Linked DNA regions of Rhodopseudomonas palustris. The protein of the gene in region 1 interacts with the protein of each later gene in a pairwise test. Links are inferred from orthologs where the notes say so. Each region holds a gene or a part of one and is shown on either strand. Other genes may lie near its edges.

The links. The genes of interacting proteins can lie anywhere in the genome.
Region 2: the proteins of mobA (region 1) and FLL57_RS09855 interact in binary tests that used the Escherichia coli proteins (3 or more experiments, as listed by UniProt). The link is inferred for Rhodopseudomonas palustris from one-to-one orthologs.

Annotation. Positions count from the first base shown.
Region 1 is NZ_CP041387.1:2,998,730-3,004,316, reverse strand. What follows is about bases 976-3,909. They hold mobA (molybdenum cofactor guanylyltransferase MobA), read right to left. Parts: upstream 2,786-3,909; coding sequence 2,165-2,785; downstream 976-2,164. Other genes in these bases: FLL57_RS13730 (IS110 family transposase), read right to left, coding at 3,730-3,909; FLL57_RS23560 (DUF6496 domain-containing protein), read left to right, coding at 3,233-3,664; FLL57_RS13740 (sulfurtransferase TusA family protein), read left to right, coding at 2,912-3,169; FLL57_RS13750 (alcohol dehydrogenase), read left to right, coding at 1,000-2,052. Outside these bases: FLL57_RS13755 (NAD(P)H-dependent flavin oxidoreductase), read left to right, coding at 1-920; more of FLL57_RS13730, read right to left, coding at 3,910-4,689; FLL57_RS13725 (Ku protein), read right to left, coding at 5,029-5,587. UniProt on the Escherichia coli protein: Transfers a GMP moiety from GTP to Mo-molybdopterin (Mo-MPT) cofactor (Moco or molybdenum cofactor) to form Mo-molybdopterin guanine dinucleotide (Mo-MGD) cofactor.
Region 2 is NZ_CP041387.1:2,150,270-2,155,881, reverse strand. Bases 1,512-4,470 are described here. They hold FLL57_RS09855 (molybdopterin molybdotransferase MoeA), read right to left. Parts: upstream 3,618-4,470; coding sequence 2,406-3,617; downstream 1,512-2,405. Other genes in these bases: FLL57_RS09845 (acyl-CoA thioesterase), read right to left, coding at 4,165-4,470; FLL57_RS09850 (hypothetical protein), read left to right, coding at 3,815-4,150; lexA (transcriptional repressor LexA), read right to left, coding at 1,520-2,230. Outside these bases: FLL57_RS09865 (ComEC/Rec2 family competence protein), read left to right, coding at 1-1,451; more of FLL57_RS09845, read right to left, coding at 4,471-4,656; FLL57_RS09840 (HAD family hydrolase), read right to left, coding at 4,695-5,321; FLL57_RS09835 (OmpA/MotB family protein), read left to right, coding at 5,575-5,612. UniProt on the Escherichia coli protein: Catalyzes the insertion of molybdate into adenylated molybdopterin with the concomitant release of AMP.

The DNA.
Region 1 (5,587 bases):
GTTTGCCGCTGATTGCGGCACCAATGTTTCTTGTATCGGGCGTCGATCTAGTGGCTGCGGCATGTAGTAGCGGCGTGATCGGATCGTTCCCGACGGTGAATTGCCGTACGACGGAACAACTCGGTGACTGGCTCGGCGAGATCAACCGCCGAATCGCGGCACACGAGCAGGCGAGCGGCCGGCGCGCCGCGCCGTGGTGCCCCAACCTGATCGTGCATCGCTCCAACGCGCGGCTCGCCGACGATCTGAAGCTGCTGCTGCAGCAACGGCCGGAGGTGGTGATCACCAGCGTCGGCTCGCCGCAGCCGGTGATCGCGCCGCTGCACGATGTCGGCGCGATGGTGCTGGCCGACGTTGCGAGCATCCGTCATGCCGAACGCGCGGCAGCGGCCGGCGTCGACGGCCTGGTGCTGCTCACCGCCGGTGCCGGCGGACAAACCGGGTGGCTCAATCCGTTCGCCTTCGTGCGTGCGGTGCGGCAATTCTTCGACGGCGTGATCGTGCTTGCCGGCGGCATCAGCGACGGCGTCGCGCTGCGCGCCGCGATGACGCTCGGCTGCGATCTCGGCTACATGGGCACCAAGTTCATCGCCACCGAAGAGAGCCTCGCCGACCCGCGCTACAAGGCGATGCTGGTAGAGGCGAGCGCCGACGACATCCTGCTCACCAAAGCGTTCACCGGGCTACAGACCAACATGTTGCGGCCCTCGATCGTCGCCGCCGGGCTCGACCCGGACGATCTGCCGGAGCGCGGCGGCATCGATATCGGCAAGGACATCGATGTCGGCGCACGCGAGGATCGGCCGAAGCGGTGGCGCGACATCTGGAGCGCAGGCCATTCGGCGTCCGGCATCGGCGGCATCGTGCCGATCGCCGAGCTGGTGGCGCAGACCTCGGCCGAATTCCGCAACGCGGCGTAAGCTGCGCCGGCCATCGACGGCCGTGCGGCGCCGTGGCATGCTTCGGCGATAAACAAGAACACTCTCGGGAGACTACGCCATGAGGAGCTTTCGCGTCACCGATTTCGGCAAACCGTTGAGCGAAGACAACCGGCCGACGCCGGAACTGACCGGCACGCAGGTGCTGGTGCGCGTCAAGGCCGCCGGCATCTGCCATAGCGATCTGCACATATGGGAAGGCGGGTATGAACTCGGCCACGGCCGGAAGCGGCTGTCGCTGCAGGACCGCGGCGTCGCGCTGCCGCTGACGATGGGGCACGAGACCGTCGGTGAAATCGTCGCCGCCGGTCCTGATGCCAAGGACGCCAAGATCGGCGAGGTCGCGCTGGTGTATCCGTGGATCGGTTGCGGCGAATGCGACGTCTGCAAGGCCGGCGACGAGAACATGTGCCTGAAACCGCGGTTTCTCGGCGTGTATTGCGACGGCGGCTATTCGGACGAACTGATCGTGCCGCATCCGCGCTATCTGCTCAGCCTCGATGGTCTCGATCCGGTCACCGCGGCGCCCTATGCATGCTCCGGCATCACCACTTACAGCGCGCTGAAGAAGCTCGACTTCTGCCTCGACAGCCCGATCGTGATCTTCGGCGCCGGCGGACTCGGACTGATGGCGCTGGAGCTGCTTAAAGCAATGGGCGGCAAGGGCGCCATCATGGTCGATATCGACGCAGCCAAGCGCGACGCGGCACAGAAAGCTGGCGCGCTCGGCACCGTCGACGCGGCATCGCCGGACGCGCTGGCGCAGATCGCGGCCATCGCCAAAGGTCCGGTGCGCGGCGCGCTCGATCTGGTCGGTAATCCGCAGACCGCGCAGCTCGGCTTCGATTGTCTCACCAAGGGCGGCAAGCTGGTGATCGTCGGCCTGTTCGGCGGCGGCGCGCCATGGGCGCTGCCGTTCATCCCGATGCGCGCCATCACCATCCAGGGCAGCTATGTCGGCAATCTTGCCGAGACGCAGGAATTGCTCGACCTCGTCCGCGCCAAGAAGGTGTCGCCGATCCCGGTCACCAAGGTGACCTTGCCGCAAGCCTACGACGCGCTGCTCGATCTGCAGAAGGGCAAGCTGGTCGGCCGCGCGGTGCTGACGCCGTAGGCCTCGAACATCGCCTTCGTCATTGCGAGGAGGCGAAGCCGACGAAGCAATCCAGTTCGGTGCACGCGGCTGGATTGCTTCGCTCCGCTCGCAATGACGGGGAGATGTCCTGCTATTGATCGCCAGCGGCGATGCGCTCGGCTTCCGCGACGTCCTCCGGCGTGTTGGCGTTGAAGAACGGATCGAATGGCGTGACCGGCCACTCCACCTCGGCGCGCGGAGAACGCGCGGTGAAGCGTTCGACCTTGCGGATGTCCTCGTCGATCAGGGCGGTTCGCAATGCGTCGCGCAGCGCGATCGGCCATAGCGCGATCACCGGATGCAGATGGCCCCCCGACGCCGCCACGGCGATCTCGGCACTCCCGGCGCGTCGGGCCTGATCGAGCCGGGCCACCAGATCGCGCGGCAGAAACGGACAATCGCCCGGCACGGTCAGAACATGATGCGCGTCCGGCTGTGCCGTCGCGGCCCATTGCATCGCGGCCAGCACGCCGGCGAGCGGGCCGGGGAGGCCGTGCACCGTATCGGCGATCACCGGCAGGCCGAACGGGCCGAACCGGCTCGGATCGCCATTGGCGTTGAGCGCCAGCACGCCGCATTGCGGCTGCAGGCGGTCGATCACATGCGCGAGCAGCGGCCGGCCGGCGATCGACCGCAGGGGCTTGTCGCCGCCGCCCATCCGGCGGGCAAGGCCGCCGGCCAGGATGACGGCGGGTGGTCGAACATCAGCCATTGCGCACTCCGCGCCACGTCGTCACTCGGCAATGCCCGTGGTTAGCTCACCATGGCGCGGCTCGGCAATAAGAACGAGGCCGAAGGCAATTGACCGCGCGTCGCGGCTTCGTCATCGTCCGCCGCCATGGCCAAGACTGTTCTCGATCTCACCGGGCTGAAATGCCCGCTGCCGGTGCTCAAGACCCGCAAGGCGCTGCCGCGTTTGCAGCCCGGCGATGTGTTGGAAGTCCGCTGCACCGATCCGATGGCGCTGATCGATATTCCGGTGCTGATCGGCGAGACCGGCGATCGCATCACCGCGAGTGAACGCAGCGACGAGATGATCGTGTTCGTCATCGAGAAGCTCGCCAGCGCACCGGCTGTGGACGGTGCGCAGGACTGATAGCTCCGCCAAGGAACCATCGCCGACCGGCATCATTGATCTTCGTTCCGTAGGGAGGAGATCATGGCCCGGAAATATTCCAAGAAGGCGTCCGCCAAGGTCGGCCGCGCGATGAAGAAGCGCAAGGCCGGCACGCTGAAGAGCGGCGGCTCCGGCAGCAGGAAGGTCAAGAGCCGCAAACAGGCGATCGCGATCGGTCTGTCGGAAGCCCGCGCCGAAGGCGCGAAGGTGCCAAAGAAGAAGACCGGTAAGAAGGCCGCGAAGACGTCGAGCAAGAAGGCCACTAAGTCCGGCCGTAAGACGACGAAGAAGACGACCAAGAGGACGACGAAGTCCAGCAGCACGCGGGCCGGGACGAAGAAGTCATCGGGCCGCAAGTCGTCGAAGTCATCCAGCACGCGCGAAACATCCACCGCGCGAAAATCGTCTAGCCGCAAATCGTCGTCGCGCAAGTCTGGCAAGAACAAGTCTGCCAAGAAGAAGTCGTCGGACTGAACACGTACCACCCAAGCGCGAGTCATTCCGGGGCGCTTGCGTAGCAAGCGAACCCGGCGACTGTCTCATGTGTCAAGGGTCTTACCTTGATATGGCGTGTCGGCTTTGACGAGTGCGTTGGCTGTGACGAGCAGTTTTCGGGCGATTGCGATGAGCGCGACCTTTCCGGGTTTTCCTTGCAGGCGAAGGGCGTTGTAGTCGTCGCGGAGCTTGGGGTGGTGGCGGGCGGCGACCAGGGCGGCCATGTAGAGGGCGGCGCGAACGCAAGGACGTCCGCCGGCGATGGCGGCGCGAGGCGGTGCTGCGCCGGATTGGCTGACGTGCGGCGCGAGCCCTGCGAGGCTGGCGATGGCCTTGCGATCGCGCTGGCCGAGTTCGGGTAGGTCGGTGATGAGGAGCGTGGCCACCCGTTCGCCGATGCCGGGGATCGATTTGAGGATGTGAAGGACGCGGCGGAGTTCGGCGTCGTCGCCGATGCGCCTGGCGAGTTCGGCCTCGATGGCTTGGCACTGCGCCGACAACGCGGCGATCGCGGCCCGATGACTATCGAGCAGGAGCGTGCCACGGACCTGCTTCATCCGGGTCTTCTCCATCGCGATCATCTCGGTGAGCTGGCGGCGTCGGAGCGACAACGCTTTCAGCTCGAGTTGGGTGTCGGTGGGCAGGGGGCGCAGGGTCTCGGGCATAGTCAGAGCGAAGCGCGCAATCAGCCGCGCGTCCAGCCTGTCGGTCTTGGCGCGACCGCCTTCGGCCTCGCGGAACGCCTTGATCCGGCGCGGATTGACGATACCGACTTCGAAGCCGGCGACCGAAAGCGCTTTGACAAGCGGTTCGGCATAGGGACCGATCGCCTCCAGAACCACCCGCCTGACGCCGGAGCGTTCGAGGCGGGCGATGATCTCGGCGATGCCCTCGGCCAGATTAGGCATTCGGAAGGTCTGGCCCGACGGAGCCAGCGCGACATCGAGAAAACGTTGGCCGGCATCGACGCCGGCCGCAACCGCAAGCGGCACTGCAATCGTCATGGGCATCGGTCCTGTATGCGGGCGATCACCGCAACGGCAATGCCCGTGCGACTGTTCGATCAAGCAACACCGACAGAGGCGCCCGCACCGGGTTACGGCGAGATGATCGGCCGGGAATCTACCGAGCGGCCTCCGTCGTGCTGACTATGCACCAGCACCTCGCAGATACAGGAATCTGGAGGTTCAGGGCACTGACGGTTCGGCAGCGCAGCTGCAAAATAACTTCGAGATTCCGGGTTCGCGAGCTAGCGCTCGCGCCCCGGAATGACGTGTGGGGCAGAGCTTCAAGGCGTCCTAAGCTATCAGAGCAGCATGACGCGCCGCGCGAGCTAAGCCAACTCACCCCGCCTTGCGCTGCCTCGCGTTGGAGCGGCGGGCTTTGGTGGTGCGTGCGGAGGAGCGGGAGGCTTTGCGGCGGCCGTGGGCCTTGCCGGTCTTGGCTCCGGACTTGCCGCCTTCGAGACTCTGCTTCAGCGCGTCCATCAGGCTGACGACGTTGCTCTCCTTCTCCTCGGGTTCGGGGAGCTTGATCGACTTGCCGGAGGCCTTGCGCTTGACCAGGGCCTTCAGCGCGGTCTCGTATTCGTCCTTGATTTTTTTTGGATCGAAACGCGCCGCCTTGGTCTCGAGGATGTGGCCGGCGAGTTCGATCATGTCCTTGGAGATTTTCGGCGACTTGATGCCGTCGAAATACTCGTCCGCATCGCGCAGCTCGTAAGGGTAGCGCAGCGTGGTCGCCAGCAGTCCCTTGCCGAATGGCTCGATCGCCAGCACATGCTCGCGGTTGGTGAGGACGATGCGGCCGAGCGCGACGCGGCCCTTGTCCTTCATCGCGTCGCGGATCACCGCGAAGGCGTCGGTGCCGGCCTTGCCATCGGGCACGATGTAATACGGATGA
Region 2 (5,612 bases), 850 kb from region 1 along the record:
GCAAGCGCGACGCGATCTCGACCCCGGTGAACGATGCGATGTTCGTCTCCGGACTCGGCCATGTGCTGTCGATCTCCGGTTATCACATGGCGGTGGTGGCCGGCGTGGTGTTCTTCGCGTTGCGCGCGCTGCTGGCGATGGTGCCGCGGCTGACGGTGACGTTTCCGATCAAGAAGGCGGCTGCGGCTGCAGCGCTTGCCGCCGCAGCGTTCTATCTGGCGCTGTCGGGCGCGGAGGTCGCGACCCAGCGGTCGTTTCTGATGACCGCGGTGGTCCTGATCGCCGTGATGGTCGACCGCCGTGCCATCACCTTTCGGACCCTGGCGCTGGCCGCGTTGATCGTGCTGCTGATCGCGCCGGAAGCCCTGCTACATCCCAGCTTCCAGATGTCGTTCGCCGCCACGCTCGGCCTGGTCGCACTGGTGCAGGTCGGCATGCCGGCGTTGTTCGCGAAGGCGGACAGTTCGGCGACGGCGCGTGCGGCGCTGTGGGGCGGCCGGGAAATCGCGCTGCTGCTGCTCGCCTCGCTGGTCGCCGGACTGGCGACGATGCCCTACGGCGCCTATCACTTCCACCGCATCACGCCCTATGGCGTGCTCAGCAATCTGGTGGCGATGCCGGTGGTCTCCGCGATCGTGATGCCGGCCGGAATGCTCGGCCTCGCCGCGATGCCGTTCGGCCTCGATGCGCCGTTCTGGCGGATCATGGAGATCGGCATCGACTGGATGATCGTGGTGGCCCAGTGGGTCGCGGCGTTGCCCGGTGCGGTCGGCCGGGTCACCGCATTCGGCGCCGGGCCTCTGCTCGTGGCGTCGCTCGGCCTGGTGCTGATCGGATTGCTGCGCACGCCGCTGCGCTGGGGCGGGTTGCTCGGGCTGATTGCAGCGATCGGCTGGGCGGCGCTGACGCCGCAGCCGGAGGTGCTGATCGCGGGCGATGGCAAGCAGGTGGCGGTGCGTGGTGCCGACGGTCGGCTGCATCTGATGCAGAGCGGAGCGGACGCGTTCCGGCTGAAGGAATGGCTCGCCGCCGATGCCGACGCCCGGCCCCCGGACGCGGCGTCGCTGCGCGCCGGCGTGTCGTGCGATTCCGACGGCTGCGTCACAGCGCTGGCCGATGGCCGGCTGGTGGCGCTGTCGCTGCGCCCCGACGGGCTCGCGGACGACTGCGCCCGTGCGGTGTTGATCGTGACCGCAGGACAGCCGCCGCCGGGCTGCGCGGCGCGCACGATCGGTCGCGACGAACTGCAATCCAATGGGGCGATGGCGCTGCGGCGCAGCGCCGCCGATCCGATGCAGTTCGTCACCGCACCGGCGCGGCCGAGCGGTAGCAGTCGTCCCTGGGCTGCTGCGGCACAGACGCCGGATGCCGCGGTCTCGACCGGATCTCCCGCGCGTCGGCCAGCGGTCGATGCGACCCCGGCGCCGCAGGATCAGGCGGGCGACGACTGAAGCTGCCGCCCGAGACGGGCATCTCCTTCAAGGCGGGGCAGGCGCGCTCGGAGTTCGAAGCGGTCGCCTCAGTACTTGCGGTACAGTCCGATCAGCTTGCCCTGGATGCGGACGCGATTGGGCGGCAAAATCCGGACCTCATAGGCGGCGTTGGCCGGTTCCAGCGCGATCGACGCGCCGCGGCGGCGGAAGCGCTTCAGCGTGGCTTCCTCCTCGTCGATCAGCGCCACCACGATGTCGCCGGTGTTGGCGACGTCGTTCTTCTGGATCAGCGCCATGTCGCCGTCGAGGATACCGGCCTCGACCATCGAGTCACCGCGCACTTCCAGCGCGTAATGCTCGCCGCTGCCGAGCATGTCGGCCGGCACGCTGACGGTGTGGCTGCGGGTCTGCAGCGCCTCGATCGGGGTACCGGCCGCGATCCGGCCCATCACCGGGACCGCGACGCTGCCGCGATCGCCGTCATCCTCGCTCGGCACCGGACTCGGGGGGCGGACCTTGCCGAGATTGCCTTCGATCACGCTCGGGGTGAATCCGCGGCGGGCGTTGCCGGGCATGCCGCTGGTATCGGGCAGCTTGATTACTTCGATGGCGCGGGCACGGTTTGGAAGCCGCCGGATGAAGCCGCGTTCCTCCAGCGCCGTGATCAGCCGGTGGATGCCCGACTTCGAGCGCAGATCGAGCGCGTCCTTCATCTCGTCGAAAGATGGCGGAACCCCGGCTTCCTTCAGCCGCTCGTTGATGAATTTCAACAGCTCAAACTGCTTGCGCGTCAGCATCGGCTAAATCCCCATTCGGCGACGATGGGCCGGTTCGAGTCCATCTGGGCTCGTGTCAGAAGCCCGGACCGAGCATCATCGTCCTCGAATCTCGAAAACAAATCATGAACGGACACTATCTGTTCGGGGTGTGTTCCGCAACCTCTTAATCGAACCCCGGGGATTTCACGGGTCGCTACAGCGATAACTTAACGATGAGGCAGGGCGACCCGGCGCGTGCAGCCGGCGCGAAGGCCGGCCGGACGATCAGCGCTTGCGCCGCTGCCAGCCGCGCCAGCAGCGAGGAGTCCTGGCTGTCGACCGGGGTCGCGACCGGCCGGCCGTCGTCGCCGATCGACAGGGTGGCGCGCAAATAGTCCTCGCGCTGGTCGTTGGCGGAGAGGTCGGCGCCGAGCAACGCCGGCTGGCGGACGTGCCCGGGCTGGCTGATGCCGCACAGCGCGCGGATCAACGGCACCATGAACAGCACCGCGCAGACATAGGACGACACCGGATTGCCGGGCAGGCCGATCACCCGCATCGCTCCGAGACGGCCGTGCATCATCGGCTTGCCGGGACGCATCGCGATCTTCCAGAACGAGATTTCGGTGCCCTCTGCCTCCAGCGCGCCTTTGACCAGGTCGTGGTCGCCGGCCGAGGCGCCGCCGGTGGTGACCAGAAGGTCGGCGTCCAGCTCGTGCGCTCGTCGGATCGCCGCTCGCGTCGCCTCCAGCGTGTCGGCGGCGATGCCGAGATCGATCACCTCGGCGCCTTCGGCGTGCGCCAGGGCGCGCAGCGCGTAACCGTTGGAATAGACGATCTGACCCGGGCCGGGCGTCGTTCCCGGCATCACCAGTTCGTCGCCCGTCGCCAGCATCGCCAGCCGCGGCCGGCGATGCACCGGCAGCGACGGGTGATTCATGCCGGCGGCGAGCGCGAGGTCACGGTCGCTGAGGCGGTGGCCGCGATGCAGCAGGATCTCGCCTTCGCGAAAATCGATCCCTGCGGGGCGGATGTGGCGGCCGGGCCTGACGGCTTCGTTGACGGTTACGCGGTCGCCGTTGCGCTCGGTGTCCTCCTGGATCACCACCGCGTCTGCGCCGTCCGGCACCACGCCGCCGGTGAAGATCCGCAGCGCCTCGCCGGCACCGATCCCTACCGTCTCGGGGCGGCCGGCTGCGATCTCGCCGATCACCCGCAGGATCGCGGGCGGGGCTGCGACGTCGGCGGCGCGCACCGCATAGCCGTCCATCGCCGACATCGGCTGCGGTGGCTGGGTCCGCAGTGCGGCGAGGTCTTCGGCCAGCACCCGGCCGTGGCCGTCCTCGAGTGCAACCAGTTCGGTGTCGAGGCCCTGCGCGCCGGCGAGCACGGCGGCGAGCGCATCGTCGACCGGCATCAAGGCCATCGGGTCACTCCCTGTCAGGCAAGGCCAAATCAAAGTGTCACGATCCGGCTTTAGGTCGCACGCGGCGGCGGCGCAAGGCCGGCCACATCAGCGTCGCGGCCGCGGCGTCGCGCCGCGTCGTTCGAAATCATTATTGTCGAACCGTCGAATCCACCTGTACCAACGTGCCCTGCATCGAGCGGACGTGGAGCATGCGGATGGAAGACTTCCCGAAATGGTTCCTGCGGATCATGGTCGTGGTCGGCACGATCGGGTTCGTTACGGTGTATTCGATGCGCCACGACTTCAGCAAAGGCTGGATGCCATCCTTCAACGCTGGCGACTACAGCCCGCCGGGGGCCGCACCCCAGCCGCCTGTGGCGCAGGCTCCGGCCTCCGAACCGGCCGCCGGCGAAACGGCTAGACCGGCCGCCGCTCCGGTCGCACCTGCGGTGGCCCCGGCCGCCCGCAGCTACGTGCCGTGCCAGCCGATCGGCCGCACCGCCAAGGGCGAACTGGTGTACTCGATGGACTGCCGCAACCTGCCGCAGTAACGGGGGTCGGCAGTTCAGGCCGGCGGTGACGCTGCTGCGCCGGTCTCAGCGTCCCCGGCCTTGATCATCACCGGCAGATACACGTCGGCGAATTCCGGTGGCAGCCGCCGCGGCTTGCCGCTGCTCAGCTCGATGCAGACGAGCTGCCAGCGTCCGCGCATGATGACGGCGCCGTCGCGCGGGCGGATGAGCTGGAAGCGGCGCTCCATCACCAGCTTGCCGTCGCTGCCGTAGATCCAGGTGCCGAGCAGCAATTCGTCGCCGAGATGACTTGGCAGCAGGTAATCATATTCGCCGCGGCGGATCGCCATCGCCCGATCGATCCGCTGCCAATCGGCGAGCGACAGGCCGAGCGCTTCGGAATGCGCCCATCCGACGCTGTCGCACCATCGCACATAGACCGAGTTGTTGGTGTGATTCAGCCCGTCGATATCGGCGGGTGCGGGCGTCATCGGCAGCGTGAACGGAAGAGGATGATCCCAGGCGAGATCGGCGGCATCGGTCATCGTGAGGTCTCGTCCGATCGGCGATGTGGTGCGTGTGCTTATAATCCGAGCTGATCCAGCGTGCGCGCGATGTCGTCGCTCGAACGCACCTGAACCGCGTGCAGCCCACGCTCGCGCGCGGCTTCGACGTTTTCCGCCAGATCGTCGAAGAACACAATCCGTCCTGGCGCGATGCCGATCGCCTCGACCACGTAATCGTAGGTCTCGCCGTGCGGCTTGCGCATGCCGATCCGCGAGGACAGGAACATCTGGCGGAAGTGGATCAGCAATTCGGCGTAGTGCTCCGAGAAATGCGCGATGTGGGCGGCGTTGGTGTTGGACAGCGCGTACAGCGGAAGCTGCCGGGCGGCGCGATCGAGCAGCGGTGCGATGCCCGGCATCTCGCCGATGAAGATCGCGTTCCAGCCTTCGCGCAACTGGTCGTCGTCGAGCTGCAGCCCGAGCGCGGTCCGCACCGCGGCGAAGAATTCCGCATCGGTGACGTGCCCGGTCTCGTAGCGGTGGAAAGTATCGTTCTGCGCGAGGCTGCCCATCAACGCATGCGGATCGCTGCCGAGTTCGACCGCCCAGGCCTTCAGCGTGCGTCGCAGATCGTAGTCGATCACCACACGGCCGAGATCGAACAGCAGCGCATCGGCGGCGCCAGGGACAAGAGCGGTGGTCATAGCGAGAACCCATTCGCGAGTCGTGAGCAGTGCGTGCAGCGGATGCGTATTCTGGTTAAAGAATGTTATAGACTGACGAAACCGTTTGGTAATCCGCAGCCGATAGAACGATCGTCGCTGCGAAGCGCATCTTTCTGCAATCACCTTGCACCACATGCGGGGTCGCGGCGCCGGATTTGATCAGCGGCGATCCGCACATGCGCTTCGAAGGTTCCGTCTTGTCACAGCTCCCGACCATTTCGGAGCCGTCCCGATGAAGGGCGGTGGTGGACGCCTGTCGTCCGGCAAGAA